2 regions of the Nocardioides okcheonensis genome follow, and region 2 is predicted to be linked to the other one. Evidence: predicted binding sites of a transcription regulator. Region 2 holds the regulator's gene; the other holds the start of a gene.

Region 1 (14,172 bases), 730 kb from region 2:
CGACGGTCGTCGAGGCCCACCGCCGCGACCGCGGCCAGGAAGCCGTGGGCGCGGTCCTGGGTGACCGGGACGCCCGCCGCCCGCAGCGCGCGGGCGAAGCCGAGCAGCACCTCGTCGGGTGCGTGCAGTTCCTCGGCTCCGACGCTCATCGCGACAGCATCCGGTCGAGGGCCGCCTTCACCCGGTCGCCGTCCTCGCGGTACTTCAGCAGCGCCCCGAGCGTGGCCGCGGCCGTGGCCAGGTCGAGGTCGGTGGTGCCGAGGTGCGTGAGTGCCCGCGCCCAGTCGAGGGTCTCGGCGACGCCCGGCGGCTTGAGCAGGTCGTCGCGCACCCGCAGCTGCTGGACCAGGGACACGACCTGGCGGGCCAGCTGCTCGCCGACCTCCGGCGCGCGGGAACGGACGATCTCGACCTCCCGCTCCAGGCCGGGGTGGTCGATCCAGTGGTAGAGGCAGCGTCGCTTGAGCGCGTCGTGCAGCTCGCGCGTGCGGTTGGAGGTGAGCACGACCAGCGGCGGCTCCGGAGCGGTGACGGTGCCGAACTCGGGGATCGTCACCTGCCAGGTCGACAGCACCTCGAGCAGGAACGCCTCGAACTCGTCGTCGGCACGGTCCACCTCGTCGACCAGCAGCACCGCCGGCGCCTGGCGCAGCGCGGCCAGGACCGGGCGGGCGAGCAGGAAGCGCTCGTCGTAGAGGCTCTTCTCGGCCTCGTCGGAGTCGACCGCCCCGGCGGCCTCGAGCGCGCGCAGGTGCAGGATCTGGCGCGGGAAGTCCCAGTCGTAGAGCGCCTGGCTGGCGTCGATCCCCTCGTAGCACTGCAGCCGGACGAGGGGCAGGTCGAGGGCCTGCGCCAGCGCCTCGGCGAGCGCGGTCTTGCCGGTGCCGGGCTCCCCCTCGAGCAGCAGCGGGCGCTGCATGCGGGAGGCGAGGAAGACGACCGTGGCCAGCTCGTCGTCGGCGAGGTAGCCGGTCGCGCCGAGCCGGGCGGCGACGTCAGCAGCGGAGTCCATGCCGTCAGGCTACGACCCGGCACGTTGGTCCCACGTTGGCGAGGGGTGGCGACGATCAGCGGGCGTCGACGTCGACGCCGGTGGCGAGGTCGCCGCACTCGACGAGGTCGACGGCGCGGGCGGCGAGGTAGTCACGCGCACCGCGGTCGCCGGCGGCCGAGGTGACGACGCCCGCCCAGTGGTCCCGGCCGATCAGCACCGGGTGCCCCGGCACCCCGTCGTACGCCGCCCGGGCGAGCACGTCGCTGCCGCGGGCGGCGCCGAGCAGTCGCCCGACCACGTCGCCCCCCACGTCGGGCAGGTCGACGAGCGTGACGAGCGCGGCGTCGTGGTCCGTCCCCTCCAGCGCCTCCAGACCGGCACGCAGGGACGCGCCCATCCCGTCGGCCCAGTCATCGGCGCGCACCCGCGCGACCGACATCGGCAGCAGTGCCGCGGCCTGCTCGGCCCCGGCGCCGAGGACGACCACCACCTCGGCGCACGGGCGCAGCGCCTGGACCGACCGCAGCAGCCACGACGTGCCGTCGTCGTCGCGGGCCAGCGCCTTGGGGCCGCCGAACCGGCGACCCGCGCCGGCGGCCAGGAGCAGCCCGGCGACCGAGGTCACCCGGCGAACGCCTGGTCGTAGAGCGCCTGCAGCTCGGGGGCCGCCTCCGCGGTGAAGCCGCAGAGCGTGACCCGACCGCCGTCGGCGCTGACCAGGTAGGTCTTCCCCTCCTGGAAGTCGACCGCCATGAGGAGGTCCCGCAGGTCCTTGCTGGGAGCGTCGACGGTCACGGTCGAGCCGTCGCCGCCGGCGTACCACTGGTCGACGTCGAGGGTGACGGTGCCGCCGTCGATCGAGGCGACGGTGCCCGCGAAGGCCGTGTCGAAACCGGCGAGGGTCTCCGCGTTGGGCACCGCGCACTTGCCGGCCGTCGTGCCGTCGGCGGTGAGGGCGAGCGTGCCGTCCGAGGCGGCGCCCGCGGCGTCGGAGTCGTCGGAGGTCTGCGACGAGGACGGGGCCGACTCGGGCGCGTCGGAGTCCGTGGTGCTTCCGCCGCAGGCGGACAGGGTCGCGAGGGCGAGCACGGTGACGGGGGCGGCGACGAGGCTGCGCAGGGTCTTCACGGTTCCTCCTGGTCTGGCCGGGCCGGTGTGGTCACCGGCCCGTGGGAGTGGGACGGACGCGGGTCGCGATCCGTTCCCGCTCAGCGCACGGTGGCGTCGGTGTCGTCCTCGCCCTCCTGCTCGTCGATCCGGCGCCTGATCCGACCCATGCCGGGGAGCTTGGCGAGCATGTCGTTGAGCTCGCGGGCGACGGTGAGCAGGTCGTGCACGTCGGGCGCCACCGAGCCGAGCGTGCCGAGGATCGGCACCACGTCCTGCTCGACGCGCTCCGTCAGCACGGGCAGCTGGTCGACGAGCCGGACGAGCGCCTTCACCTCGTCGGGGTGGGTGGTGTCGGCCAGGGTCTCCAGCGTCGGCTGCAGCCGGGTCAGGGACGGCTCGAGGCCGTCCATGAGGGTGGTGACCCTCCCGACCTGGACCTGCGCGTCGTCGACCACTCCCCCGACCCGCACGACGACGACGTTCGCCGCCTCGGTCACCTCACGGACCCGCTCGATCGCGCCCGAGGCCCGCACCAGCAGCCGTTCGGCGTCGTCGAGCAGGGTCAGCATCCGCGGCACGGCGCCGATGACCGCCTCGACCTGGTCACCCCCGCGCTCGAGCAGGGACATCACGTCGCGGGGGCCGGGCACGGGGAGGCGCATGGCCCATTCCTACCAGCGTGCACCGAGCGCGGGGACGGACGCAGCACGGCCCCCGCCGTGGGCGGGGGCCGTGCTGGGTGTGGAAGCGCCTGCGTCAGTTGACCTCGAGCGGGACTGCCACCTGGTTGACCGTTCCGCCGGCCGGCAGGCCGAGGGCCGTGCGGGTCGCCGTCTCCAGCAGCCACCCGCTGTTGCTGCCGGCGCTGGCACCGCAGTCGGGGTTGTCGATCGACGCCGACGTGAAGGACACCGACGTCGTGTAGCCGGACGTGACGGTGGCGGGCACCATCCACGACCCCAGCGAGCCGCTGTAGACCGCGGCCTTGCCGAAGTTGACCTGTCCTGGAGTACCGCCGTCGTTGAGGTAGGCCTGGCCGCTGTTCACGTTGGCGCAGGAGGAGGTGTAGTAGATCTGTGCCGGGCTGCTGGTGCCGTCCCACGCGACGGACAGCAGGTAGCCGGTCGAGCTGATGAAGGAGACGCCGTAGGAGTCCATGTGGACGACGTCACCGAGCGTCACGCCGTTGGCGTCCTTGAGGACGAGCGCACCGCCGGCGGGTCCCTGCGGACCGGTCGCGCCCGTGGCGCCGGTGGCCCCGGCGGGCCCCTGCGGACCCGTCGGACCGGCCGGCCCCTGCGGCCCCTGCGGACCCTGCACGCCCTGCGCACCGGTCGCGCCGGCCGAGCCGGTGGCGCCCGTCGTGCCCTGCGGACCCTGCGCACCGGTCGAGCCCGTCGCGCCGGTCGCACCCGTGGCGCCGGTGTCACCCGTGTCGCCCTTGGGGCCGATCGGGCCGCGGAGGTTCACGACGGGCGCCCAGCCCTGGGCGCCCTTCTGGTAGGCGTCCCACGAGTCGGTGTCGAGGTACCAGTCGCCGGTCGTGCCGAGGCCGTTGCCGGGAGCACCCGCGCCGCGCAGCCACTGGCTGCCTGCGGCGCCGGTCGCACCGGTGTCGCCCTGGTCGCCCTTCTCTCCCTGGTCGCCGGTGTCGCCCTTGGCGCCGTCGGCTCCCGCGTCACCACGGTCGCCCTTCGCGCCCTGGGCGCCGGTCGCACCGTCGGCGCCCTTGGCGCCCTGCGGTCCCACCGCGCCGGGGGCACCGGTGGCGCCCATGATGTTGACGCGGAACGACCAGCCGCCGGGGGTGTTCTTGTAGGCGTCGCCGGTCGCGGTGTCGAGGTACCAGCTGTTGGTGTCGCCGTCGCCGGCCTTCGGCGCGCCCACGCCGGAGTTCCAGCTGGTGCGGAGGCTGTCGAGCGCGTCCGTGCTGATCTGCTGCTTGCCGATGGTGCGGTTGGCGATGTCGTCGGCCGTGATCGACCGGTCGCGGATGTCCTTGCCGGTGATGAGGGCGCCGGCGGTGGCGCCGCCGACGCCGGCGGACACCACGAGGGCGCCGGCGACGATCAGGGCGGGGACGGTGCGCTGCCCGAGGCGCGCAGGCTTGAAGTGGGTCACGAGGGCTCCTGGGGGATGAGTGCGCGGCCACCCCCACGGCGGCTCTGCGCACGACGAGCCTAGGAGCCAGAAGCGCTCCTCGTCCCGGGAACACCGGAACCCGTCCACGGGCCGAGGTCCGTCACGAAATGGCAGCAGGGCCCCCGCCGAAGCGGAGGCCCTGCCGGTGGAACGAGGGGGATGGATCAGAAGTCCATGCCGCCCATGCCGCCCATGTCGCCGCCGGGCATGGCCGGCGCCTTCTCGGGCTTGTCGGCCACGACGGCCTCGGTGGTGAGGAACAGCGCGGCGATCGACGCGGCGTTCTGCAGCGCCGAGCGGGTGACCTTCGCCGGGTCGATGATGCCCTCGGCGATCATGTCGACGTAGTCACCGGTCGCGGCGTTGAGGCCGTGACCGGCCGTCAGGTTGGCGACCTTCTCCGCCACGACGCCGCCCTCGAGACCGGCGTTGATCGCGATCTGCTTGAGCGGGGCCGAGGTGGCGACGCGGACGATGTTCGCGCCGGTGGCCTCGTCGCCGACCAGGTCGAGCTTGTCGAACGCGGTGGCGGCGGCCTGGACGAGCGCCACGCCACCTCCGGCGACGATGCCCTCCTCGACGGCGGCCTTGGCGTTGCGCACGGCGTCCTCGATGCGGTGCTTGCGCTCCTTGAGCTCGACCTCGGTGGCCGCGCCGACCTTGATGACGGCCACGCCGCCGGCCAGCTTGGCGAGGCGCTCCTGGAGCTTCTCGCGGTCGTAGTCGGAGTCCGACTTCTCGATCTCGGCGCGGATCTGGTTGACACGGCCCTCGATCTGGCCCTGGTCGCCGGCACCCTCGACGATGGTGGTCTCGTCCTTGGTGATGACGACCTTGCGGGCCTGGCCGAGCAGCTCGATGCCGGCCGACTCGAGCTTGAGGCCGACCTCCTCGGAGATGACCTGGCCACCGGTGAGGATGGCGATGTCCTGCAGCATGGCCTTGCGGCGGTCACCGAAGCCCGGCGCCTTGACGGCGACGGAGCGGAAGGTGCCCTTGATCTTGTTGACGACCAGGGTCGACAGCGCCTCGCCGTCGACGTCCTCGGCGATGATCAGCAGCGGCTTGCCGGACTGCATGACCTTCTCCAGCAGCGGCAGCAGGTCCTTGACCGTCGACACCTTGGAGTTGGCGATGAGGATGTACGGGTCCTCCAGCACGGCCTCCATGCGCTCGAGGTCCGTGGCGAAGTAGGCCGAGATGTAGCCCTTGTCGAACCGCATGCCCTCGGTCAGCTCGAGGTCCAGCCCGAAGGTGTTGGACTCCTCGACGGTGATGACGCCTTCCTTGCCGACCTTGTCCATCGCCTCGGCGATGATCTCGCCGACGGTGGTGTCAGCGGCGGAGATCGACGCGGTGGACGCGATCTGCTCCTTGGTCTCGACGTCCTTGGCCATGGCGAGCAGCTGCTCGGACACGGCCTCGACGGCGGCCTCGATGCCGCGCTTGAGACCCATCGGGTTCGCGCCGGCCGCGACGTTGCGCAGACCCTCGCGGACCATGGCCTGGGCCAGGACGGTGGCCGTCGTCGTGCCGTCACCGGCGACGTCGTCGGTCTTCTTGGCGACCTCCTTGACCAGCTCGGCGCCGATCTTCTCGTAGGGGTCCTCCAGCTCGATCTCCTTGGCGATCGAGACACCGTCGTTGGTGATCGTGGGGGCGCCCCACTTCTTCTCCAGGACGACGTTGCGGCCCTTGGGGCCGAGGGTGACCTTGACCGCGTCGGCGAGGGTGTTCATACCCCGCTCGAGGCCGCGGCGGGCCTCCTCGTTGAAAGCAATCAGCTTCGGCATAACTCTTCGCGATTCCTATCGACGTGAGTCTGGTGGTGTCCCCGGGCAGGCTGCCCGCGACGGACGACCGGCTCCGCCGGCGATCCATTCCCACCGGCCTTGCCGACCTCAGCGTCACCCGGGTCGTTGTCACTCTCCAGTCGAGAGTGCCAGCCTCATGTTTAGCACTCGACCCCCGAGAGTGCAAACGCCGTCCCGGAGGTCCGGGACGGCGTCGGCAGTGCTCGTGGCGCGGAGGGCGCGGCTACTCGATCAGGCGCACCGGCTCGCCCACGATGCGGGCGGTCCACGTGGTCGCGTCGGTCACGGTCGCACCGGGGAAGTTGATCGCCACCCGGAACCAGCAGCCACCCTGGCTGGAGGTCTGACAGGTGTAGGTGTTGGGGATCGGCACCCGGATCGTCTGCAGCTTGCCGTTGTTGGTCGCCGACGTCACCCCGTTGACCTTGCAGTTGGTCAGCGTTCCCGTCGTGGGTCCGGTCGCCTTGCAGTCGGAGATCGACGTCATCGCCGCGGCACCGATCTTGGCGTCGCCGGGCGGCAGGATCTGCACGCTGCCCGCGGTCGTGCCGGTGGCCTCACCGACGTCGAAGTAGGTGATGACCAGGGTCTTGTTGGCCGCCGCCGGCACCACGCGCACCAGGTTGAACTGCGTGTTGGCCGAGTCGGCGTTGGCGAAGATGCGCATCTTCTCCCAGGGCGAGACCGAGATCGCGCCGGCCGCGGCGCCGGTGACGGCGCGGACGGCGAACTGGTTGGTGCCGTTGCCGAGCACGAGCGGGTTGTCGGCAGCCTGGTTGTAGACGTTCGCGTTGCCGGCCACCGCGCCGGTCGAGTCCAGCGTGTAGGCCAACGGCATGGCCACGTTGCTGCGGACCTGCAGGTAGTAGTCACCGGCCTGGGTCGGGGTGAAGGTGCACAGGTTGACCCACTGGTGGAAGACCCGTGCGACTTCCTCCTGCAGGGCGGCGTTGCTGCCGAGGTTGCGCAGGTTCCGCTCGCGGGGGCCGGTGCTGCCCGTGTAGGCGTAACCGGGCCACTGCTTGGTGCACTCGGTCGGGTTGAGGGCCGGAGCCGTGTACGGGTTCAGGTTGTCCACCGGGCTGCGCACCGTGAACGACGTGATGGTGGGCACCTCGACGCCGAAGCGTCGGCCGCTGTTGTCCGAGTCGCCGGTGCAGAACATCGTCGCGTTGACGTTGTCGTTCTTGTAGCGGTCGCTGGCGTCGGTCGTGGCGTAGGGGTAGTTGCCGTTGGCGGACGACGAGATGTTCGCGGTCGGGCCGGTCGAGCAGTCGGCCGCCGTCTCGACGTAGGCCGGGTCGTAGATCTGCAGGTTCACCGACTGCCCGACCCCGGCAGGGGCGACCCGGATCAGGTAGATGAAGCCGCGCGGGTCGAACTCGTCGTTGACCCCGCCGCTGCAGCCGTCCTCGCCGCTGCCGCACTTGCGGGCGTCGTACTGCGACCCCTGGTCCTTCCAGGTCTCCGGTCCGGTGATCGCGCCCCAGAACTGGGGGTTCGAGCAGCTGGCGTAGGTGGGGACCTTGGTCTGGGAGCTCTGCGGGCCGAGCTGCGCGGACCCGGCGGGCTCGTTGGCGAAGCTGTTGCACGGGCTGCCCATCGGCGCGGGCCCGTTGAAGTCGGCGAGCGCCGAGCGGGACATGGTCGACTGGGAGATGCCGAACGAGCGTGCGAAGGCGTTCTTGACGGTGGACGACACCGTCACCTTGAGCTGCGTGGGCTTCGTGCCGGCCGCGACGGTCACCGACGACGTGCCGGAGTTGGGGAACCCGTTGTCCTCGGCGACCTCGATGGCGCGGGCGCGGGCGGCGTCGAAGTCGTCGGGCATGAAGGTGACACCCGCGGTGGCGGCGGCGTCGGCCGCCGCCTGGACCCGCTGGAGCTCGACGTAGAGGCGGGCCAGGTCGACCGAGGCGGCGCCGAGCGGGAGCGCGATGAAGGCGAAGAACATCGCGACGATGATGGCGGTCGCGCCCGCTTCGTCACGACGCCTGCGCCAGGTGGTGGGGGCTCTCATCTCTCGTCCGATCAGTTGTGCGCGTTGGGGGTGCCCGGCTTGCACCGGTCCTGCTCGAGCGGCTCGAACTTCATGACGGTGCGCTCGGTCATCACCTTGGCGCCGCCGAGGACGCTGTTCATCAGGCCGGTCATCCAGTTGTGGTTCGCGCGGAGCGCGACCCCGACCGCGTCGGTCTCGTTGAGGCAGGCGTTGACGGTGGCCGACGCCCAGGACCCGCTGGAGTAGCGGAAGCGCCCGGTGCCGTTGGCGGTGACGACGCCCGCGTCCCAGACGTACATCACGCAGTTCGCGACGCCCGAGCAGCTGGCGGGGATGGTGGAGCCGGTGCCCGGGAAGCCGGCCCCGTTGGCCTTGTAGACCATCACCCACTGGATGTCGGCGGAGTTCATGGCCATGCCGGCGGTCTGCATGGTGTCGGCCGCGGCCTGCGCGAACCCGGGCACCGAGGCGGGCGAGCACGGCGGGGGCGAGGCGCTCGCCTCGCAGGTGCCCGGTCCGGCGTCGGCGGCCGCCGACGCCGAGCGTGCGCCCGCGCGCACGCTGCTGCTCATCGAGATGTTGTCCTTCATGTAGAGGCCGAGCTCGATGGTGCCGAGGAAGAAGAGCAGCAGGATCGGCACCGTGAGGGCGAACTCGACCGCGACCGCACCGCGATCGTCCCGTCGCCTGGCGAAGAACCTCATCGACTACTCCCTCGTTGTCCCCACGCCGCTGCAGACGACGTACGACACCTGCTGCCACAGTCTTGGCGCCCGAGGCGCAGCGCGCCCGACCTTTGCCGAACGCTAGTGACAGCGGATCAAGGATGCGTCAGCACGACGGTCGAGATGTATAGCCCGAAATGACCATGTGCGGGGTGGTCCGGACGGCACTACCGCAGGCGCGAGGCCACCAGGTCGGCGAAGGGTGCGGCGTTGGCGGGCGACACGTCGAGGTAGAGGCCCGGCTCGATCAGCTCGAGCTCGCTCACCACCCACTCCCCCTGCCACCGCAGCAGGTCGACGCGGAGGTAGTCCATCGGGCGCCCGAAGCGGGCGGCCATGGCATCGGCCGCGCGCAGCGCGAGGTCGGCGACGTCGCCGAGAGCGACGGCCCGGACCCGGCCGCCGAACTCCTCGTTGACGCGGACGTCACCCTCGCCCGGCAGCTTGTCGAAGCGCTGGGCGAGGTGGCCGTCGAGCACGTAGACCGACGTCTCGCCGTGGGTGCGGATCGACTCGACGAGGGGCTGGACGACCCACGGGCCACCGACCTCGGGGTAGTCGGGGTGGCTCTGCACCGGCGTGCCCAGGCGCGGGTCGTCGGGGTCGGTGACCACGATCAGGCCGGCTCCCCCCGCGCCGACGCGCGGCTTCACCACGGCGGTGCCGAAGCGGGCCACCGCGGCGGCCAGCGCTGGCCGGTCGTCGGCGAGGACCGTCGGCACGGCCGGCAGGTCCCCCAGGTCGGTGAGGTAGCGCTTGTCGTGGTTCCACGCGAAGACGTCCGCGCCGTTGAGCAGGCGGGACTGGTCGAGCGCCTGCGTCCACGCGAGGAAGTCGCGGTGGCGGGTGACGTAGTCCCAGGTCGAGCGGACGGCGACGAGGTCGGCGGCCGCCCAGTCGACGGCCGGGTCGTCCCAGCGCGCCCAGGTGGCGTCGACCCCACGCTCGGCGAGCGCCGCGTCGAGTGCCGCGGCGCCGGGCTCACCGGTCGGGAGGTCGCCGCTGGTGGCGAGGAGGACGGTCATCGCCCGCTCACGCGTCGGAGCGCTCGGCCGGGATCTCGCTGGCGCCGTAGAGCTCGTGGGCGACCGCGTCGCGGTTGGAGCCCTCGCGGTTGTCGCCCTTCTCGATGATCACGAGGTTGTGGTAGCAGTGCACCGCCCGGACCCACTGGTCGGTGTAGGTCGGCTCGTAGCCCTCCACGAGGAACTCCTCGTGGTTGAGGCCGTCGACGAGGTCCTTGACGAGGTCCATCGACGTGCCGGGGGCCCGCGGGTCGAGCTGGCCGCCCCAGGCGGGCCAGTAGGACGTCTGGGTGTCCTCGATGCAGTAGATCGCGCCGTCGGGCAGCAGCGGGAACAGGATCCGGAAGGACTCGCGCACGTGGGCCGGGATGTGGCTGCCGTCGTCGATCACGACGAGTGGGGCACCCTGCTCCTCGATGATGCGGTGCAGCACCTCCGGGTCGGTCTGGTCGCCGTGGTAGGCGTGGACGTGGCCCTTGGTCAGCCACGTCTTGTCCTCGATGTCGAGGCCGACGATCCGCGCCTTGGGGAAGAACCAGCGCCACATCTTCATCGAGGCGCCGCTGCGCCGGCGCTTCTTGTAGCCCCCGATGCCGAGCTCGAGGAGGGTGAAGGACTCGCGGCGCAGGTGCTGGAGGTGGCGCTCGTAGTGGGGGGTGTACTTGTGCACGCCCCACTTGTCGGTGCGGAACTCGATCGCCAGCTCCGTCAGGTTGCTGGCCAGCAGCCGCCGCCGGCGCTCGGCGCGCGGGTCCGGCACCTCCGCCACCGTCGGCTGGGCGGACGTCTGCAAGCGTCCGGCCTTCCTGGCGGCCTTCTTGACGGCCTGGCCGGCTCGACGAGCAGTGGTGCGCACCCGCAGACCCTAGCCTGACCCGCCCACCACCGGCGCGTGGTGCCCGAACGGCACGTCCTCGACCGCGCCGAGCGCCGCGAGGACCGACGGCAGCATCGCCTTCGCGGTGCGCTGGTAGCCGTGCGCGCTGGGGTGGAACCGGTCGAGGCTGAACATCTCGTCGGGGTTGGTGATGAAGAACGGACCCACGACGTGCGCCAGCGAGACGACCCTCGCTCCGTGCTCGAGCGCGACGGTGCGCTGGGCCTCCGCGAGCTGCCGGGACGCCCGGGAGCCGAGCGCGCGCAGCGGCTGCGGCACCGGCCGCAGCGCGCCGAGGTCGGGGCAGGTGCCGACCACCACCTCCGCCCCGCGCGCCCGCAGCGCGTCGACGGCGTCGGCCAGGTGCCGGGCCGAGTCGGCGACGGGCACCCGGTGGGTCACGTCGTTGCCGCCGACCACGACGACCGCGACGTGCGGGCGGTACGTCGCCGGCAGCGAGGCGACCTGGGCGGCGAGGTCGCTGCTCTCCGAGCCGACGACGGCGACGGTCCGCAGCCGCACCGAGCGCCCCAGCCGCTTCGCGACCGCCCGCGCGAGCCGGCCGCCGAGCGTCTGCTTGGGCTTGTCCGCGCCGAGGCCCGCCGCGATGGAGTCCCCGAGGACGACGAGGTCCACCGGGTCGCCGTAGGACCGGCGCCAGTGCCGGTCGCCCGGGGGCGCCTCCTCGCCCAGCGGCTTGCCGATCGCCCGCCGCGCCAGGGCGGCCTGGTGGCGCAGCAGCCGCCCGGTCCCGTACGCCGCGACCGCGACCCCGACACCCACGGCCGCGACGGCGTACGCCCCGGCACCCGTCCCTCCTGCGTGCTCCTCGTGCTCCACGCACCGGTTCAACCACCCGGGCCTGAACCGGCGGTCAACGTCGGGCGACGGATGACCGACCGGCACCGCACAGTTGGGTCGTAGTACTCAGGACGGGACCCGCCGACCGGGCCACGCTGGAGCCATGAACACCTCCGTGGACACCGTCCGCCCCGTGCCACCCCGCCAGCTGACCTGGCTGCGGGCCGAGCTGGTCGACTGGACGTCGCAGGGCCTGATCTCCGACGAGCAGGCCGCGCTCATCTCGACCCGCTACCGCGCCGAGTCCCATCGGGTGGGCGTCGGCCGCGTCCTGCTCTACCTCGGCGGCGGCTTCGTCGGCATCGGCCTGATCTGGCTGGTGGCCGCCAACCTCGACCAGCTGTCGCCCGCGAGCCGCTTCGCCGCGGTGTGCCTGATCTGGCTGGCCCTGCTCGCGGGGGGCGAGGTGCTCGCCGCACGTCGGTCCAGCCCGCCGGTCGTCGGCGCCGCACGCCTGCTGGCGGCCCTCGGCTTCGGCGCCGTCGTGTTCCAGGCCGCCCAGTCGCTGCAGGTGCCCGCGTTCGAGCCGCGCCTGCTGGGCGTCTGGGCGATCGGCACGCTGCTCCACGGCTACCTCGCCCGCGCCTACCTCCCGTTCGTCGTCGGCGTCGCCACCGGCGTCGCCTGGTGGTTCTCGCAACCGCTCTGGCAGGAGCCCTCCGGCCTCGCCGTCGTGGTCCTCCTCGGTGCGGGCGCCGTGCTCGCCTCCTCCCTCGCCGTCCTGCACGACTCCCGTCTCCCCGCCTTCGCATGGACCTGGCGCACGGTCGGCGCCGGCATGGCGCTGCTGGCCCTCTTCGTGGCCGCGATCCCGGACATCGGCTCCGGCGACCTGGTCTGGAACGCGTGGCTCGCCGCCGTGCTCGTCGTCTCCGCCGCCGCCGTGGTCGCCGCCGTCGTGGTCGACCGCTCGGCGCGACGGCTCCTCGAGCCCGCCGGGGCGGTCGTCGTCCTCCTCGTCGCGACCGGGCTCGCGCTCTGGCAGACCGGCACCGACACGACGACGGTCGATGCCTCCGACTGGCTGCACGCCGCGGTCTCGGTGGGCGTCTACGTGGTCCTCGCCGTCGCCCTGGTCGCCCTCGGGACGCTGCGCGACCACACGCCGATCACCTGGATGGCGATGGCCGGGCTGGTGGTCTTCACGACCTTCCAGAGCTTCGCGGTGTTCGCACCGATCGTGACCGGCGCCTGGCTGTTCGTCGTGCTGGGCACGGTCTTCCTGGGCACCGGCTTCCTCTTCGACCGGGCTCGCCGCGAGCTCACCCAGGCGCTGGACGCCGACACCGACACCGACCACTCCCGAGGAGCAGACCGATGAACCGCACCGCCACCACAGCCGTCGTCGCCGTGGGCCAGCTGGTCCTGGTCGGGCTCGCCGTCGCCCCGCAGCTCTCCGCCCGGCTCAACGGGGACACCTACGCGCTGAGGGTGGCGCCGCTCGACCCGATCGACCCGTTCCGCGGGGCGTACGTCTCGCTCGACTACCCCGACCTGCACCGGGGCGGTCCGTCGTCCGGCGAGCAGGGCATCGGCTCGCTGGACGACGGGACGTCGGGCGACCTGTTCATCACCCTGCGCCGCGACGGTGCCGTGTGGGTCGGGGACGACTGGACCCGCGAGCGCCCGGAGGACGGGCCGTACCTCGCCTGCAACGACCAGTCGTGGCAGGTCCGGTGCGGCATCGAGAGCTGGTTCCTGCCGCAGGACGAGGCAACGCGCACCGAGGACCTGCTGAGGGACGGCGCCGTCGCCGAGGTCAGGATCGACGGGCGCGGCAACGCCGCCGTCGTCGACGTCCGCGCCCCGTGACCGGGTGGACCGCCGCGGTCAGCCGCCGGCGACGGCCGGGATGACCGAGACCTGGCTGCCGTCGGGGGTGGGGGTCTGCAGGTCCTCGAGGAAGCGCACGTCGTCGTTGCCGACGTAGACGTTGACGAACCGGCGCAGCGCCCCGGCCTCGTCGAGGATGCGCCCCTTGATCCCGGAGTAGCGGGCGTCGAGGTCGTCGAGGACGGCCGCGAGCGTGTCGCCCTCGGCGCTCACCTCGGACTCGCCCCCGGTGTAGGTGCGCAGGATGGTCGGGATCCGTACCGAGACTGCCATGGGTCCTCCTTCGTACGTGGATGGGCTGAGCGTGCTCTGGCGCACCACCAGAGTGCGCTCAGAGGACGCCGGACGCCACGAAGGCGTCGTAGGACGGTGCGATGGTGGCGGCCGGTCCGACGCGGTCGGACACGGAGTCGAGGGTCTTGAGGCCGTGGCCGGTGTTGATGACGACGGTCTCGAGCGAGGCGTCGAGCTGGCCGGTCTCGACGAGCTTGCGGAGCACGCCGACGGTGGTGCCGCCCGCGGTCTCGGTGAAGATGCCCTCGGTGCGGGCGAGCAGCACGATCGCGTCGCGGACCTCGTCGTCGGAGACGTCCTCGACGGCCCCGCCGGTGCGCCGGCAGACGTCGAGGACGTAGATGCCGTCGGCCGGGTTGCCGATCGCCAGGCTCTTGGCGATGGTGTCGGGCTTCACCGGGCGGATCGCGTCGGTCTCGGCCTTGTAGGCCACCGAGACCGGCGAGCATCCGGTCGCCTGGGCACCGAACACCTTGTAGGGCTTGTCCTCGACGA
Region 2 (14,172 bases):
CGGGCGACGCACGAGCCCGCCGTGCCCGAAGGCGAGGTAGCGGCCCGGCTGCGTCGCGGTCACCTCGTCGCGGCCCTCGTGGGCGAGCAGCCAGTCGTGCAGGTGCTGCTGCAGCTCGTCCGGCGTGCGCCAGTCGTCGGCGAACGCCTCGGTGTCGTCCCAGAGGTCCTCGAGACGCGACGTCTCCAGCCGCAGCAGGCGCTGCCAGAGGGTGCGCTGGCCGACGCGCGTGGCGGCGCCGAGGGCGGCGTAATGCGCGGGCGTGGCGGTGTGGACCGTGCCGCGCACGGTGCTGCCGCGCACGATCGTGCCGGCCTCGTAGGCGGCCTCGACCTGGGCCCGGGTGGTCCCGGGGAACCGCGCGGCGAGCGCCAGGAACGGCGAGCGCGCGGTCTGGGACTGCACCGCACCCACCCGTCCCAGGCGCGCGGCGACGTCGCCGACCGGCTCGGGGAACTGCCGGGCCAGTGCGGCTCCCGCCAGGTCGTCCCAGGTGAGCGGCACGTCCTCAGCCGCGCATCGGTCCGCCGGAGCGGCCGTAGGACTCGGCGACCACCTCGGCGACCACCGACAGCGCGATCTCCCCGGGGCCCTTGCCGCCGAGGTCGTGACCGGCCGGGACGTGGAGGGTCGTCGTGTCGACGCCCTCGCGCTCCAGGTCCTCCAGCAGGCCGGCCGCCCGGCGCCGGCTCGCCATCATCGCGACGTAGGCCGCGTCGGAGGCGAGCGCCGCGCGCAGCACCGCCGGTGCGTCCGGGGCGTCGTGGTCGCACAGCACGACGGCGTCTCCCGGACGCGGGTCGACCCCGGGCCCCCCGTCGTCCTCGGCGACGACGACGACCTCCCGCCCGACGGTGGCGGCGATCGCGACGATCGCCCGGGCGATCGGGTTGTCGCTCAGCACGAGGATCCTGTCGTGCTCGACCCCGTCGTCCGACCACGGCTGCTCCCTCATGGGCGTCAGCCTAGGCTCGCGACCGTGCCCGTCACCATCCCCGAGGACCTGCTGGAGCAGCGCGCCCTCGGTGCGGACTGGGGCGCCTGGCTCGACCGGCTGCCCCGCCTCGCCGCCGACCTGCTCGACGAGTGGCACCTTCGGCCGGCGGGGGAGAGCCGCCACGGGTTCTGCTCGCTGGTCGTGCCGGTCGCCGACGCCGACGGGGTGCCGGGCGCGCTCAAGGTCACCTTCGACGGCGACGACGAGTCGCTCCACGAGGGCCTGGCCCTGCAGCGCTGGGGCGGCGACGGCGCCGTACGCCTCCGGCGCGCCGACCCGCGCCGTCGCGCGCTGCTGCTCGACTGGCTGCCCGGGCCCGACCTCTCCGACGCCTGGGACGTGGAGGCGTGCGAGGTCGTCGGCGGGCTCTACGGGCGGCTGCACCTGCCGGCGCTGCCGCAGCTGGCGAGCGTCGGGTCCCACGTCGAGCGGTGGCTGCGCGAGCTCGACGGCCTCGGGCGCGACATCCCGGTCCCGCGCCGCTACGTCGAGCAGGCCCTGTCGCTCGGGCCCGACCTGCTGGCCGACGCCCCCGACCCGGTGATCGTGCACGGCGACCTGCACTACGCCAACGTGATGGCCGACGAGGCGGGCGGGTGGCTCGCGATCGACCCCAAGCCGATGGCCGGCGACCCGCACTACGAACCGGCGCCGATGCTGTGGAACCGGATGGACGAGCTGACCGGACCGCTCGCGGTCGGCTCGCTGCGCGACGGTCTGCGCCGCCGCTTCCACGCCCTCGTCGACGCCGGCGGCCTCGACGAGGAGCGGGCGCGCGACTGGGTGGTGGTCCGGATGGTCGTCAACGCGGGCTGGACCGTGCAGGACGCGCGCGAGGCGGGCCGCTCCCTCGGCGCCGACGAGCAGGACTGGATCACCCGCTGCATCGCGATCACCAAGGCCGTGCAGGACTGACCGACGGGCGGGATCGGTCCCGTCTGTCGGACGAAATGGGCGAGTTTGCTACCGCCCGGTAAACCGAGTGATCTAGGTTACAGCCCAAGTCAGCAGCCACACCCGCAACGAGGCGTCCGCGCGCCTCGCCCCGACGGAATGAGTAGGTCCCAGATGGCGGTCCCGATCGACACCAGCTTCCTCGACACGATGCCGGCCAACGTGGCCGTCCAGTTCTTCGACCGGGTCACCGCGACCCCCGACGCCGAGGCGTTCCGCTTCCCGCGGGGGGAGGCGTGGGAGTCGGTCACCTGGAAGCAGGCCGGTGACCGCGTGGAGGCGCTCGCCGCCGGCCTCATCGCCCTCGGCGTGCAGCCCGAGCAGCGGGTCGGCATCGCGTCCGGCACCCGCTACGAGTGGATCCTCGCCGACCTGGCGATCATGTGCGCCGCAGGCGCCACCACGACGGTCTACCCGAGCACCAACGCCGAGGACACCGTCTACATCCTCGGAGACTCCGAGAGCCACGTCGTCTTCGCCGAGGACGACGAGCAGCTCGCCAAGCTCACCGCGCACCGCGCCGAGCTCCCGCACGTCAGCAAGGTCGTCACCTTCGACGGCAAGGCCGACGGCGACTGGGTGATCACCCTCGACGACCTCGCCGCCCTCGGCGCCCAGAAGCTCGCCGAGCAGCCCGACGTCGTGCGCAGCACGTCCCAGGCGATCCGGCCCGACCAGCTCGCCACCCTCATCTACACCTCGGGCACCACCGGCCGGCCCAAGGGCGTGCGGCTGCGGCACTCGTCGTGGGTCTACGAGGGCGAGGCCATCCGCGCCCAGGGGATCCTCTCCGAGAGCGACCTCGAGTTCCGCTGGCTGCCGATGGCCCACTCGTTCGGCAAGGTGCTGATGTCGACGCAGATGGCCTGCGGCTTCGCCGCCGCGATCGACGGCCGCGTCGACAAGATCGTCGACAACCTCGGCGTCGTGAAGCCGACCTTCATGGGCGCCGCGCCGCGCATCTTCGAGAAGGCCCACGGCCGCATCGTGACCATGCAGGCGGCCGAGGGCGGCGCCAAGGAGAAGATCTTCAAGAAGGCGTTCGAGGTCGGCCTCGAGGTCGAGCGGCGCAAGCGCGAGGGCCGGTCCGTCCCGCTGGCGCTCAAGGCGCAGCACGGCCTGTTCGACAAGCTCGTCTTCACCAAGATCCGCGACCGCTTCGGCGGACGCGTGCGCTTCTTCATCTCCGGCGCCGCGGCGCTCAACCGCGACATCGCGGAGTGGTTCGGCGCGGCCGGCATCACCATCCTCGAGGGCTACGGGCTCACCGAGACCTCGGCCGGGTCGTTCGTCAACCACCCCGACGCCAACAAGTTCGGCACGGTCGGACCGGTCTTCCCGGGCAGCGAGGTCAAGCTCGGCGACAACGACGAGATCATGATCAAGGGCCCGGGCGTCATGGACGGCTACCACAACCTGCCCGAGGAGACGTCGCGCACGCTGACCTCCGACGGCTGGCTGCACACCGGCGACAAGGGCGCCCTCGACGAGGACGGCCACCTGGTCATCACCGGCCGGATCAAGGAGCTGTTCAAGACCTCCGGCGGCAAGTACATCGCCCCGCCGGCGATCGAGTCGAAGTTCAAGGCCGTGTGCCCCTACGCCAGCCAGTTCATGGTCTTCGGCGACGAGCGCAACTACTGCGTCGCGCTCGTCACCCTCGACCCCGACGCGATGGCCGGCTGGGCCGCGGAGAACGGCATGGAGGGCGCGTCCTACACCGACATCGTCCGCTCGGACGCGGTGCAGAAGATGGTGGGTGACTACGTCGACGACCTCAACAGCCACCTCAACCGCTGGGAGACCATCAAGAAGTGGCGCCTCCTCGACCACGACCTCACGGTCGAGTCGGGCGAGCTCACCCCGTCGATGAAGGTCAAGCGCAACGTGGTCGAGGACAACCACAAGGCGCTCATCGAGGAGATGTACGCCTGAGCGACCGGGACTGCTGAGCGGGGGTGCCCGCGTGGTTGGATACCCGCGTGCCCCCCGCTCAACCCGACGGCGACGTCGCCCCCGAGGACGGCCTGCTGCCCGACGAGGCGTGGGCCGAGTTCGGCCGCAAGCCGTTCGGCCTCTACGTCCACGTGCCGTTCTGCAGCGTGCGGTGCGGCTACTGCGACTTCAACACCTACACCGCCCACGAGCTCGGCGACGAGGTGGGCGCCAGCCGCTCGTCGTACGCCGAGGCGGCGATCCGCGAGATCCGCTTCGCCCGGCAGGTGCTCGGCCACCGCGACGTCCCGATCGAGACGATCTTCTTCGGCGGCGGCACTCCCACCCTGCTGAAGCCGGCCGACCTCGGCGCCATCGTGGCCAGCGCGGCAGCGGAGTTCGGCCTGGTCGACGACGTCGAGATCACCACCGAGGCCAACCCCGACAGCGTCGCCGCGTGGGACCTCGAGGAGCTACGCACCGCCGGCTTCAACCGGATCAGCTTCGGCATGCAGTCGGCCGTCGACCACGTGCTGCGCACGCTCGACCGCACCCACGACCCGATGCGGGTGCCCGCGGCAGTGGAGTGGGCCCGCCGGGCCGGGTTCGAGGACGTCAGCCTCGACCTGATCTACGGCACCCCGGGTGAATCGCTGGCCGACTGGGAGACCTCGGTCGACACCGCGCTGGACTGCGAGCCCGACCACGTCTCGGCGTACTCGCTCATCGTCGAGGACGGCACCGCGATGGGTCGCCAGGTCGCCCGCGGCGAGCTGCCGATGCCCGACGAGGACGACCTCGCCGACAAGTACCAGCTCGCCGACGAGCGCTTCGCCGCCGCCGGGATGAGCTGGTACGAGGTGTCGAACTGGGCCACGTCGCCCGACCACTGGTGCCGGCACAACCTGCTCTACTGGACCGGCGGCCACTGGTGGGGCGTCGGGCCCGGGGCGCACTCGCACGTCGGTGGGACCCGGTGGTGGAACGTCAAGCACCCCGCGGCCTACGCCGAGCGGCTCGCCCGCGGCGTCTCGCCCGCGCTGGCCCGGGAGGTGCTGGGCTACCGCGACCAGCGCGTCGAGCGGGTGCTGCTGGAGATCCGGCTCGTCGAGGGCCTTCCGGTCTCGGCGCTCGAGGCCACCGGGCGCGCGCAGGTGGCCCGGCTCGTCGCCGACGGGCTGGTCGAGCTCGCGGCCGAGCGGCTGGTCCTCACCGCGCGCGGCCGGCTGCTGGCCGACGCGGTCGTGCGCGACCTCGTTGACTGAGTCATTTGGCTCGCTCCGCTCGCGGTGTCCCCGGCGCCTGAGCCCGCCGTGCTGATTGGCTCGCTCCGCTCGCATGTCGCGGCGCTCGTAACCCGCTCGTTCGTCGTCGCGCCCGCACCCCTCCTCCGCTTCGCTCCTCCGGGCTTTGCCGCTCCTCCTGCACGTCACGGGCGCGCCGCGACGAGCCCCCGACGCCCCAGCCGCACACCGGGCCGGCTGGCTCCGGGAGCTGCCCGTCCCCTGGCGCGCCCGGGAGTGCAGGAGGAGGGCTGCGAGCGGAGGAGCGCAGCGGGGGAGGTCGCAGACCGACGACGAACGAGCGGGCTCAGGCGCCGGGGACACCGCGAGCGGAGCGAGCCAATTACGCCGTCGTGAAGTCGATGAGCTCCTCGACCCGGCCGAGCAGGGCGGGCTCGAGGTCGGCGTAGGAGGTCACCCGGCCCAGCACGTGCTTCCAGGCGCGGGCGATGTCGGCCTGGTCGCGGTGCGGCCAGCCGAGCTGCTGGCAGGTGCCCTTCTTCCAGTCGATGCCCTTGGGGACGTGCGGCCAGCGGGGGATGCCGAGACGGTCGGGCTTGACGGCCTGCCAGATGTCGATGAACGGATGCCCGACGACGAGCACGTGCTTGCCGATGGGGGAGCGCGCGATGCCCTGGGCGATCCGTGCCTCCTTCGAGCCGGCGACCAGGTGGTCGACCAGGACACCCACCCGGCGCTCCGGTCCGGGCCGGAAGTCGCGCAGGTGGTCGGCGAGGTCGTCGACGCCGCCGAGGTACTCCACGACGACGCCCTCGATGCGCAGGTCGTCGCCCCAGACCTTCTCGACGAGCTCGGCGTCGTGGCGGCCCTCGACGAAGATCCGGCTCTGCCGGGCGACGCGGGCCTTCGCGCCGGCGACCGCGATCGAGCCCGAGGCCGTGCGGGTCGGGGCGGCCGGTGCGCCCGCGCGTACCGGGCGGGTGAGGATGACCGGCTTGCCCTCGAGCAGGAAGCCGGGGCCGAGGGGGAACGTCCGACGCTTGCCGCGCCGGTCCTCCAGCGTCAGCGTGTCGATGTCGCGGTCGACGGCGACGACCTCGCCGCACCAGTCGGTCGTGACCTCCTCGACCACCATGCCGAGCTCGGTCGGCACCTCGACCGCGCGGCCCTTGGCGGGGCGGCGCCAGTCGGTGGAGAGTACGTCGGTTCCGTATCGATCGGCAGGCACTGGTCTACGTTAGGCACTCGGAACTCGGACATGGGGGTGGCACGCCGTGCAGACACGCGCGACAGCAGACGGATCGACCGGCACGACCGGCGGCGTGACGAGGAGCGACAGGGCGGCGGCGTCGCCGGGCAGCCGGACGCGTCTGCAACGCGCGGTCGCGCGGCTCAAGGGTGACTACGAGGAGGACGGCACCAACCGTCCGGTGCGGCTCCCGCTGTGGATCGACCTGAGCGCCGCGCTGCTGATCATCCTCTTCGTCGTGGCCTGCTGGGTCGTCTTCTTCGGCTGGCTGGCCAGGACCCAGGGATAGGCGACGTACGCCCACCGCCCACCGTGGCGGCACACGACGTCCCGCCGCCGACCGTGGCGGCACACGACGTCCCGCCGCCGCCCACCGTGGCGGCACACGACGTCCCGCCGCCGACCGTGGCGGCACACGACGTCCCGCCGCCGACCGTGGCGGCACACGACGTCCCGCCGCCGACCGTGGCGGCACACGACGTCGGGATCGGCGCACGGGATGTCGTCTGCCGCCACCCTGCGGCGGCGGATGTCGTCTGCCGCCACCCTGCGGCGGCGGATGTCGTCTGCCGCCACCCTCGGACGTGAGTCTCCGGGCGACTCACCGAGCAGACGGCGTACGAGCGGGGCTCAGCCGCCGCTGATCCCCGCGCCCTGGGCACCGTCGCCGTCGTTCGCGTCGGCGGCGGATTCGGAGTCCTCGCCGTCGTCCGACGACTCGACCGGCGGGTTGCCCAGGTCTTCCTGGGTGGCGTCCATCTCGAGCTCGTCGCGGCTCTTGGTCTCCTCCGCGTCCGGGTCGAGCGGCTCGGCGAGCGGGTTGTCCTCGCCCGGCTGCAGGTCGTCGGGGAGCTGGTCGTCGGAGATCCCGCCGAGCGTCGCGTCGTCGGGCGACGCGGTGCCGCCGGAGTGGTCGTCGTCGGCCGGGCTCGTGCCGCTCGAGGCCTCGGGCTGCTCGGTCGACAGGGCCGGGTCGGGGGCGTTGTCATCGCTCATCGTCCCGGTCTACCCGGGGCGCCGGACGGTGGGCCAGCCCCCTGCGGGTGGGGCTCAGACGAGCGGCAGCCGCTTCTGGCTGCGGGGCAGGTGCTCGTAGCCCAGCCGGACCGCGCTCTGCAGGCGCTCGGGCTCCCAGGGCCACTCGCCGACCTCGAGCGCCTGGTCGACGGGCACGCCGCGCGAGGCGAGGTCGCGGATGGTCTCGGCGATCACGCCGAGCTCGGCGCGCTGGTCCTGGACGAACGCCTTGTCGACGACCTGGCCGTGGCCGGGGACGACGACGGTGCGGTCGCTCATCAGGCCCAGCACGAGGTCGAGGGTGAGCGGCCACTCCATGGGCCACGAGTCGTCGCCGATGAAGGGCGGGTCGGACTCCTCGATCAGGTCGCCCCCGAGGACCACGTCGGCGTCCGGCACCCGGACGACGAGGTCGCCGGCGGTGTGGCCGCGGCCCGGGTGGATCAGCTCGACCGCGCGGTCGCCGAGGTCGAGCTGGACAGCGGAGGAGAAGGTCCGGTCCGGCAGGCGGACCGTCGTGGCGAGGACCTCCTCGCGCCGCGGGTGGTCGGTGGCCTGCTCGTACATGTCGAACGTGTGGCCGGCGGACACCTCGATGTGGTCGCGCGCCCACTCCGTGGCGTGGATCGGCATCTCGCCGAACTGCTCGACCATCGTGGCGTTGCCGAAGTGGTGGTCCCAGTGCTCGTGGGTGTTGACCAGCGCGGTGAGGGGGCCGGCGCCGAGGCGGCGCACGTCGTCCGCGACGACCCGTGCCTGCGCCGCCGACCCGTGCGTGTCGACCATGACCAGGCCGTCCGAGCCGCCGACGAGGGTGATGTTGACGTGCATCCAGTCGTAGTGCGCCACCCACACGCGGGGTGCGACCTCCTGGAACCGTGGGGTGTCGTCGGTCATGTTCGCGACCCTACGGTGTGCGAGTAGAGTTGGCACTCCCGTCAGACGAGTGCCAGCGAGGAGGGCCGCCGTGGTCGACGACCGCAAGCTCGACGTGCTGCGCGCCATCGTGGAGGACTACGTCGCGACGGAGGAGCCGGTCGGTTCCAAGGCCCTCGTCGAGCGGCACGGGCTCGGCGTGTCGCCCGCGACCGTCCGCAACGACATGGCGGTGCTGGAGGAGGAGGGCTACATCCACCAGCCCCACACCAGCGCCGGGCGCGTGCCCACCGACAAGGGCTACCGCCTCTTCGTCGACCGTCTGGCCACGCTCAAGCCGATGAGCGCCGCGGAGCGCCGGGCGATCTCCACCCTGCTCGACGGCGCGGTCGACCTCGACGACGTGGTGCAGCGCTCGGTGCGGCTGCTGAGCCAGCTGACCCGGCAGGTCGCCATCGTGCAGTACCCGACGCTGTCGCGCTCCACGGTGCGCCACGTCGAGCTGGTCGCGCTCACCCCGACCCGCCTGATGCTGATCCTGATCCTCAGCACCGGACGGGTCGAGCAGCGCCTCGTCGAGCTCGACGCGCCGGTGGCCGACGCCGACCTCGGCGAGCTGCGGGCCGCGATCAACCAGGCCAGCGCCGGCGTGCAGATCGCGGCCGCCGCCGCGGCGGTCACCGACCTGCCGGAGGCGGTGCGCCCGGAGCAGGTCGACGTGACCCGCGCCGTGGTGCAGGTGCTCGCCGAGGCGATGTCCGACCACCGCAGCGACGAGCGCGTCGCGGTGAGCGGCGCCGCCAACCTCGCGCGCTACGGCGACTTCGACACCGCCGTGCGCCCGCTGCTCGAGGCGCTGGAGGAGCACGTCGTGCTGCTCAAGCTGCTGGGGGAGTCGGGCGTCGACGCGCTCACCGTGCGGATCGGCCACGAAGGCCCCTACTCCGAGCTCGCCGCGACCAGCGTCGTGGCCACCGGCTACGGACCGCAGGAGCTCCACCTCGGCTCCCTCGGCGTGGTCGGACCCACCCGGATGGACTACCCCGGATCCATGGCGGCCGTGCGCGCGGTGGCGCGCTACGTCTCGCGGATCCTCGATGAAGGAAACCAGTGACCCAGGACCCCTACGAGATCCTCGGCGTCTCGCGTGACGCCAGCGCCGACGAGATCAAGAAGGCCTACCGCCGGTTGGCCCGACAGCTCCACCCCGACGTCAACCCGGACCCGGCGACGCAGGAGCGGTTCAAGGACGTCTCCCGCGCCTACGAGGTGCTGAGCGACCCCGGGAAGCGCCAGGCGTACGACCGTGGCGGCGACGCGTTCAGCCAGGGCTTCGGCGGCGCCGGCCAGGGCTTCTCGTTCACCGACATCATGGACGCCTTCTTCGGCGGCGGTGCGGCGGCCGGCGGCCAGGCCCGCGGCCCGCGATCGCGCGCCCGGCGCGGCCAGGACGCCCTGATCCGGCTCGACGTCAGCCTCGCCGAGGCGGCGTTCGGCGTCACCCGCGACCTCAAGGTCGACACCGCGCTGACCTGTGAGGCCTGCGAGGGCCAGGGCACCGCTCCCGGCACGTCGCCGACGACCTGCGAGACCTGCCACGGCCAGGGCGAGGTCGCGGTGGTGCAGCGCTCGTTCCTCGGCGAGATCCGCACCCTGCGCCCGTGCGCGGCGTGCCGCGGCTACGGCTCGGTGATCCCCGACCCGTGCCGCGAGTGCTCCGGCGACGGCCGGGTCCGCTCGCGCCGCACGCTGACCGTGAAGATCCCCGCCGGCGTCGACATGGGGACCCGCGTCCAGCTCACCGGCCAGGGCGAGGTCGGCCCGGGCGGCGGTCCGGCCGGCGACCTCTACGTCGAGATCCACGTCGAGCCGCACGCCACCTTCACCCGTCACGGCAACGACCTGCACACCACGATCTCGCTGCCGATGACCGCGGCGGCCCTCGGCACCACGCTCACCCTGCCGCTGCTCGAGGCCGACCTCCCGCAGGTGGGGGAGGCCGAGGACTCCGAGACCGCCACCACCTTCGAGCTCGACGTGAGGCCCGGCACGCAGTCCGGCAGCGAGCAGGTCATCAAGGGCTTCGGCGTGCCGAGCCTGCGCGGTGGTCGCGGCGACCTCGTGGTCAGCGTCCGCGTCGACACCCCGACCCGGCTCGACCCGCGCCAGGAGGAGCTGCTGCGCGAGCTCGCCGCCATCCGCGGCGAGGAGACGCCCGACGGGCGCGTCGAGGCGCCGCACAAGTCGATGTTCGGCCGGCTGCGCGACGCCTTCCAGGGCAGCTGAGCCGTGTCGCTGCCGGTCCACCTCGTCGGGTCGCTGGCCGGGGTCGCGGTCGGCTCCGTCGTCGAGGTCACCGGTGACGAGGCGCACCACGCGGTCGCCGTACGCCGCCTGCGCGAGGGCGAACGGGTCGTCCTGACCGACGGCCTCGGCACTGCCGCCACCGGCGCGGTCGCCTCGACCGCCAAGCGGCTGTTCACCGTCTCCGTCGAGGACGTCGTCACGAGCGAGCAGCCGGAGCCGGCACTCACCGTCGTCCAGGCGCTGCCCAAGGGCGACCGCGGCGAGCTCGCGGTCGAGGTCCTCACCGAGGTCGGCGTCGACAGGGTCGTGCCGTGGGCCGCTGCGCGGTCGGTCGCGGTGTGGAAGGGCGAGCGAGCGGCGAAGTCGCACGCGAAGTGGCAGGCGACGGCCCGCGAGGCCGCCAAGCAGTCGCGCCGCTCGTGGCACCCCACCGTCGTCCCCCTCGCCACCACCGCCGACCTGGCCGCGGTGGTCGCCGAGGCCGACCTCGCCGTCGTCCTCCACGAGGACGCCACCGAGCCGCTCGCGTCGCTCGACGTCCCGGCCACCGGCCGGATCGTCGTCGTCGTCGGTCCCGAGGGCGGCATCGCCCCCGACGAGCTGGCCGCGCTCGAGGACGCCGGCGCCCGGACCGTACGCCTCGGCGCCGAGGTGCTCCGCACGTCCACCGCCGGCGTGGTCGCCGTCGCCGCGCTGCTCGCGCGCACGCCGCGCTGGGGCTGACCCGACACGTCGCGCCGGCGGGCGGTGTGTGAAGGGGATCCGGGGCCCTCACCCACCGCTGCCGGAGGCGGCCGTAGGGTGCGGGCTCAGTCGACGACGGTGATCCGCCGGGTGTCGGAGTCCACCGTGCCGTCGGCGTTCTGCACCGTCGCGATGACGGCGTACTCGCCGGGCTGCAGGTCGTCGCTACCGAGGTCCCCGCCGAAGGCCTCGAACGGGCCGTCCACCGGGCTGAGGGTGAAGGTCACAGGACCCAGCGCCACGGCCGTGCCCTGCCAGCGCTGCACCCGGAGCGTGATCCTCCCGTCGGTGCTGATGGCCCGGCCATCGGTCACGATGAATCGGCCCGCTCGCACGACCTGGCCCTCGGCGGGCTCGGACAGCGACACGGGTGCGAGCACGTCGGCGTCCGGTGCGCCGGTGAGCGCCTCGGCGGTCGCGACGCCGAGGATCCTGCTGGACTCGGCCCCGTCGAGCACCAGCCTGACCGGGAGCTTCCCGAGACCGTAGGCGGCCTGGGCCGTGCGGACGACCTGCTCGACCGCCAGCCCGGCATCCTGCGCGCTCACGCCGTCGGGCCGCTCGTCCGGGACGTCGCGCAGGTCGACGACGATGCCGCTCGCGGTCCTCTCGACGCTGCGGACCGACGCCCCGAGCGGCCACGCCGATCGGTAGTCGGCGTCGAGAGCCCGGCCCTCGACGGCGGCCACGAGGGCCTCCGCCGCAGCGTCGCCACGGTCCGCCCGTGGCTGGAACTCCCTGAACAGCCGCGGCCCGCGGGTCGTGTCACCGACGAAGTAGACGGCCACCACCCCGCTGCCGGGGCCGGGGTCGGTCGGCACGGCGGTCGGCGCAGCTGGCGCGGTCGTCGGCGAGGACGGCGGGGCCGAGGGGACGTCGGCCGGACCCGGACCGTCCGTCTGCGGCGCGCCGCCGGTGGTCAGCGCGAGTGCCGTGACCACGGAGGCCGCGACGAGCCCGGCGCCGCCGCCGACCCACCACCCACGGTGCGTACGACGGGCCGGCGCGGTCGCGGCGCGGATCGCGTCCAGCCGGTCGCCCGGCTCGACGTCGTCGGCGACCTCGTGGAGGAGGTCGCGGATCAGCTCGTCGTTCATGACGGGTCCTCCCACCAGTCGCCGAGCAGCTCGCGCAGGGCTGCGCTGTCGCGGGATGCGTGTGGCTTGACGGCGCCGCGCGAGACGCCGATGGCGTCGGCGATCTGCGCCTCGGACCAGTCGAGGTAGTAGCGCAGCACCAGCACCTCGCGCTGCCGCTCGGTGAGCCGGCCCAGCGCCTCGCGCACCGCGTCACGACGGGCGCCGCCGAGGCTCGGTCCCTCCACCGTCGTCTCGTGGGTGGTCGAGGTCCGGACGTGCCGCTCGACGACGGCGCGGTGCCGCAACGCCGAGCGCGACCGGTTCACCACCGCCTGGCGCAGGTAGGCCAGCGCCTTCTCGGGGTCACGCAGCCGCGACCAGCGGCCGTGCATCGCGACGAACGCGTCCTGGACGACGTCCTCGGCGGCCTGCTGGTCGTGGACGAGCAGCGCCGAGAGCCGGACGAGCTGGCGCCAGTGGGCGGCGTACATCTGCTCGACCGCGACGTCGGCGTCGGCGCCCACGAGGCTGAGGTGGTCCGCCACGGGAGCCCTCTCTCGACGGGATCTGGTCTGGATGGTCACGCAGTGGGACGCCCCGGCGCGCCGAACGGTTGACGTGTCAGCCGACGGTGATCGTCTTCGTGTCGACCGCCGGGCCGGGACCCTCCGTGCCGCCGGACGGGTCGTCGGTCTCGCACTGCAGCGTCACCTCGCCGGTGACGCCGTCGAGCGGCAGCTGCGCCTCGAAGGGGAAGAGCCGGTCCAGCCAGCCCTCGGCCTGGTAGCCGGCCATCGCCAGCTCCTCGTCGCCGCGCAGCAGCCGGCACGGTCCGGCCGCCTCGAACGAGCTGGCGACGCCGGTGACGGTGAGGGTGTCGCCGGTGACCGTGTCGCCCTGGGCGGGCGAGGTGATGTTGACCAGGTTGAGGGTCTCGATCGGGTTCGCGGCCTCGAGCTCGACGTCGGTGGGCAGCCCGAAGATGCGGAAGTCGCTGCCACCCCGCCTGACCAGCACCGGCACGCGTTCCTGCTGGACTCCCTGGAGCGTGTAGACCAGCTGCTGGAGCGCCAGCCGCGCGTCACGCTCGCCCATGCCGTCGGGGCGGTCGGTGAACCCGTCGCCGGGCATCTCGACGACCAGCAGCCCGTCGGTCGCGGCCACCGAGCTGATCTCCACCTGTGGCCACAGCGTGCGGTAGTCCGGGTCGTCGGGCGCGCCGCCGACGACGAGGCGAGCGGCCTCGAGCAGGGGGTCGCCCTCGACGCGGTGGAACTCGCGGAACAGGACGGTCGACCCGTCGGGGCCGTCGCCGGCGAAGTAGACCGGGACGGTCGTGCCGGACGGGGACTCCGTCGGGGACTCCGACGCGGTGGGCGACCCCGTCGGCTCGGACGGCGACGCGGTCGGCGCGGGCTCGGACGACCCGCCGGCCGGGGGCTCGCTCGTCTCGTCGGAGACCGGGGCCGGGTCGCCCCCGCAGGCGGCGAGGGTCAGGCTGCACACGGCCGCGAGCGCCGCCGCGCCCGCCCAGCGGCGTACGTCGGGGCGCGCGGAGACGCGGACGGGGAAGGTCATGGCGCCACGGTAGGCGCGCGGACCGGACGGCAACGGGTCCCACGCCGCGCCGCGACGCCCTAGGCTGGTGCGATGACCGTCACGGATGCCGACTGCATCTTCTGCAGGATCGTCGCGGGGGAGGTGCCCGCCGAGGTGCTCGGGCGCGCCGACCGCGCCCTGGCCATCGCGGACCTCAACCCGCAGGCCCCG

What was found. Region 2 encodes HrcA, which represses chaperone genes, less so after heat shock. Its sites were predicted from a motif close to TTGGCACTCGNNNNNNNCGAGTGCCAA; they were not measured.
Region 1: the regulator HrcA is predicted to act here: its motif matches at 6,201-6,227, upstream of groL (chaperonin GroEL).

The regions. Positions count from the first base shown of each region.
Region 1 is NZ_CP087710.1:3,482,311-3,496,482, reverse strand. Features, by position in the region: gene LN652_RS17045 (vWA domain-containing protein) at 1-149, opposite strand, end outside; gene LN652_RS17040 (AAA family ATPase) at 146-1,012, opposite strand; gene LN652_RS17035 (nucleotidyltransferase family protein) at 1,068-1,619, opposite strand; gene LN652_RS17030 (hypothetical protein) at 1,616-2,122, opposite strand; gene LN652_RS17025 (hypothetical protein) at 2,203-2,766, opposite strand; gene LN652_RS22060 (collagen-like domain-containing protein) at 2,861-4,225, opposite strand; gene groL (chaperonin GroEL) at 4,411-6,039, opposite strand; gene LN652_RS17010 (pilus assembly protein TadG-related protein) at 6,284-8,080, opposite strand; gene LN652_RS17005 (TadE family protein) at 8,092-8,766, opposite strand; gene LN652_RS17000 (ATP-grasp domain-containing protein) at 8,955-9,812, opposite strand; gene LN652_RS16995 (hypothetical protein) at 9,820-10,668, opposite strand; gene LN652_RS16990 (SGNH/GDSL hydrolase family protein) at 10,678-11,529, opposite strand; gene LN652_RS16985 (DUF2157 domain-containing protein) at 11,654-12,871, shown strand; gene LN652_RS16980 (GDYXXLXY domain-containing protein) at 12,868-13,362, shown strand; gene LN652_RS16975 (MoaD/ThiS family protein) at 13,381-13,656, opposite strand; gene thrC (threonine synthase) at 13,715-14,172, opposite strand, start outside.
Region 2 is NZ_CP087710.1:4,209,264-4,223,435, forward strand. Features, by position in the region: gene LN652_RS20515 (DNA glycosylase AlkZ-like family protein) at 1-504, opposite strand, end outside; gene LN652_RS20520 (XdhC family protein) at 509-955, opposite strand; gene LN652_RS20525 (aminoglycoside phosphotransferase family protein) at 980-1,912, shown strand; gene LN652_RS20530 (AMP-dependent synthetase/ligase) at 2,066-3,886, shown strand; gene hemW (radical SAM family heme chaperone HemW) at 3,934-5,151, shown strand; gene LN652_RS20540 (DUF3097 domain-containing protein) at 5,513-6,358, opposite strand; gene LN652_RS20545 (hypothetical protein) at 6,453-6,668, shown strand; gene LN652_RS20550 (hypothetical protein) at 7,010-7,375, opposite strand; gene LN652_RS20555 (MBL fold metallo-hydrolase) at 7,430-8,293, opposite strand; gene hrcA (heat-inducible transcriptional repressor HrcA) at 8,364-9,386, shown strand; gene dnaJ (molecular chaperone DnaJ) at 9,383-10,558, shown strand; gene LN652_RS20570 (16S rRNA (uracil(1498)-N(3))-methyltransferase) at 10,562-11,302, shown strand; gene LN652_RS20575 (GerMN domain-containing protein) at 11,389-12,420, opposite strand; gene LN652_RS20580 (SigE family RNA polymerase sigma factor) at 12,417-12,947, opposite strand; gene LN652_RS20585 (Gmad2 immunoglobulin-like domain-containing protein) at 13,024-13,980, opposite strand; gene LN652_RS20590 (HIT domain-containing protein) at 14,053-14,172, shown strand, end outside.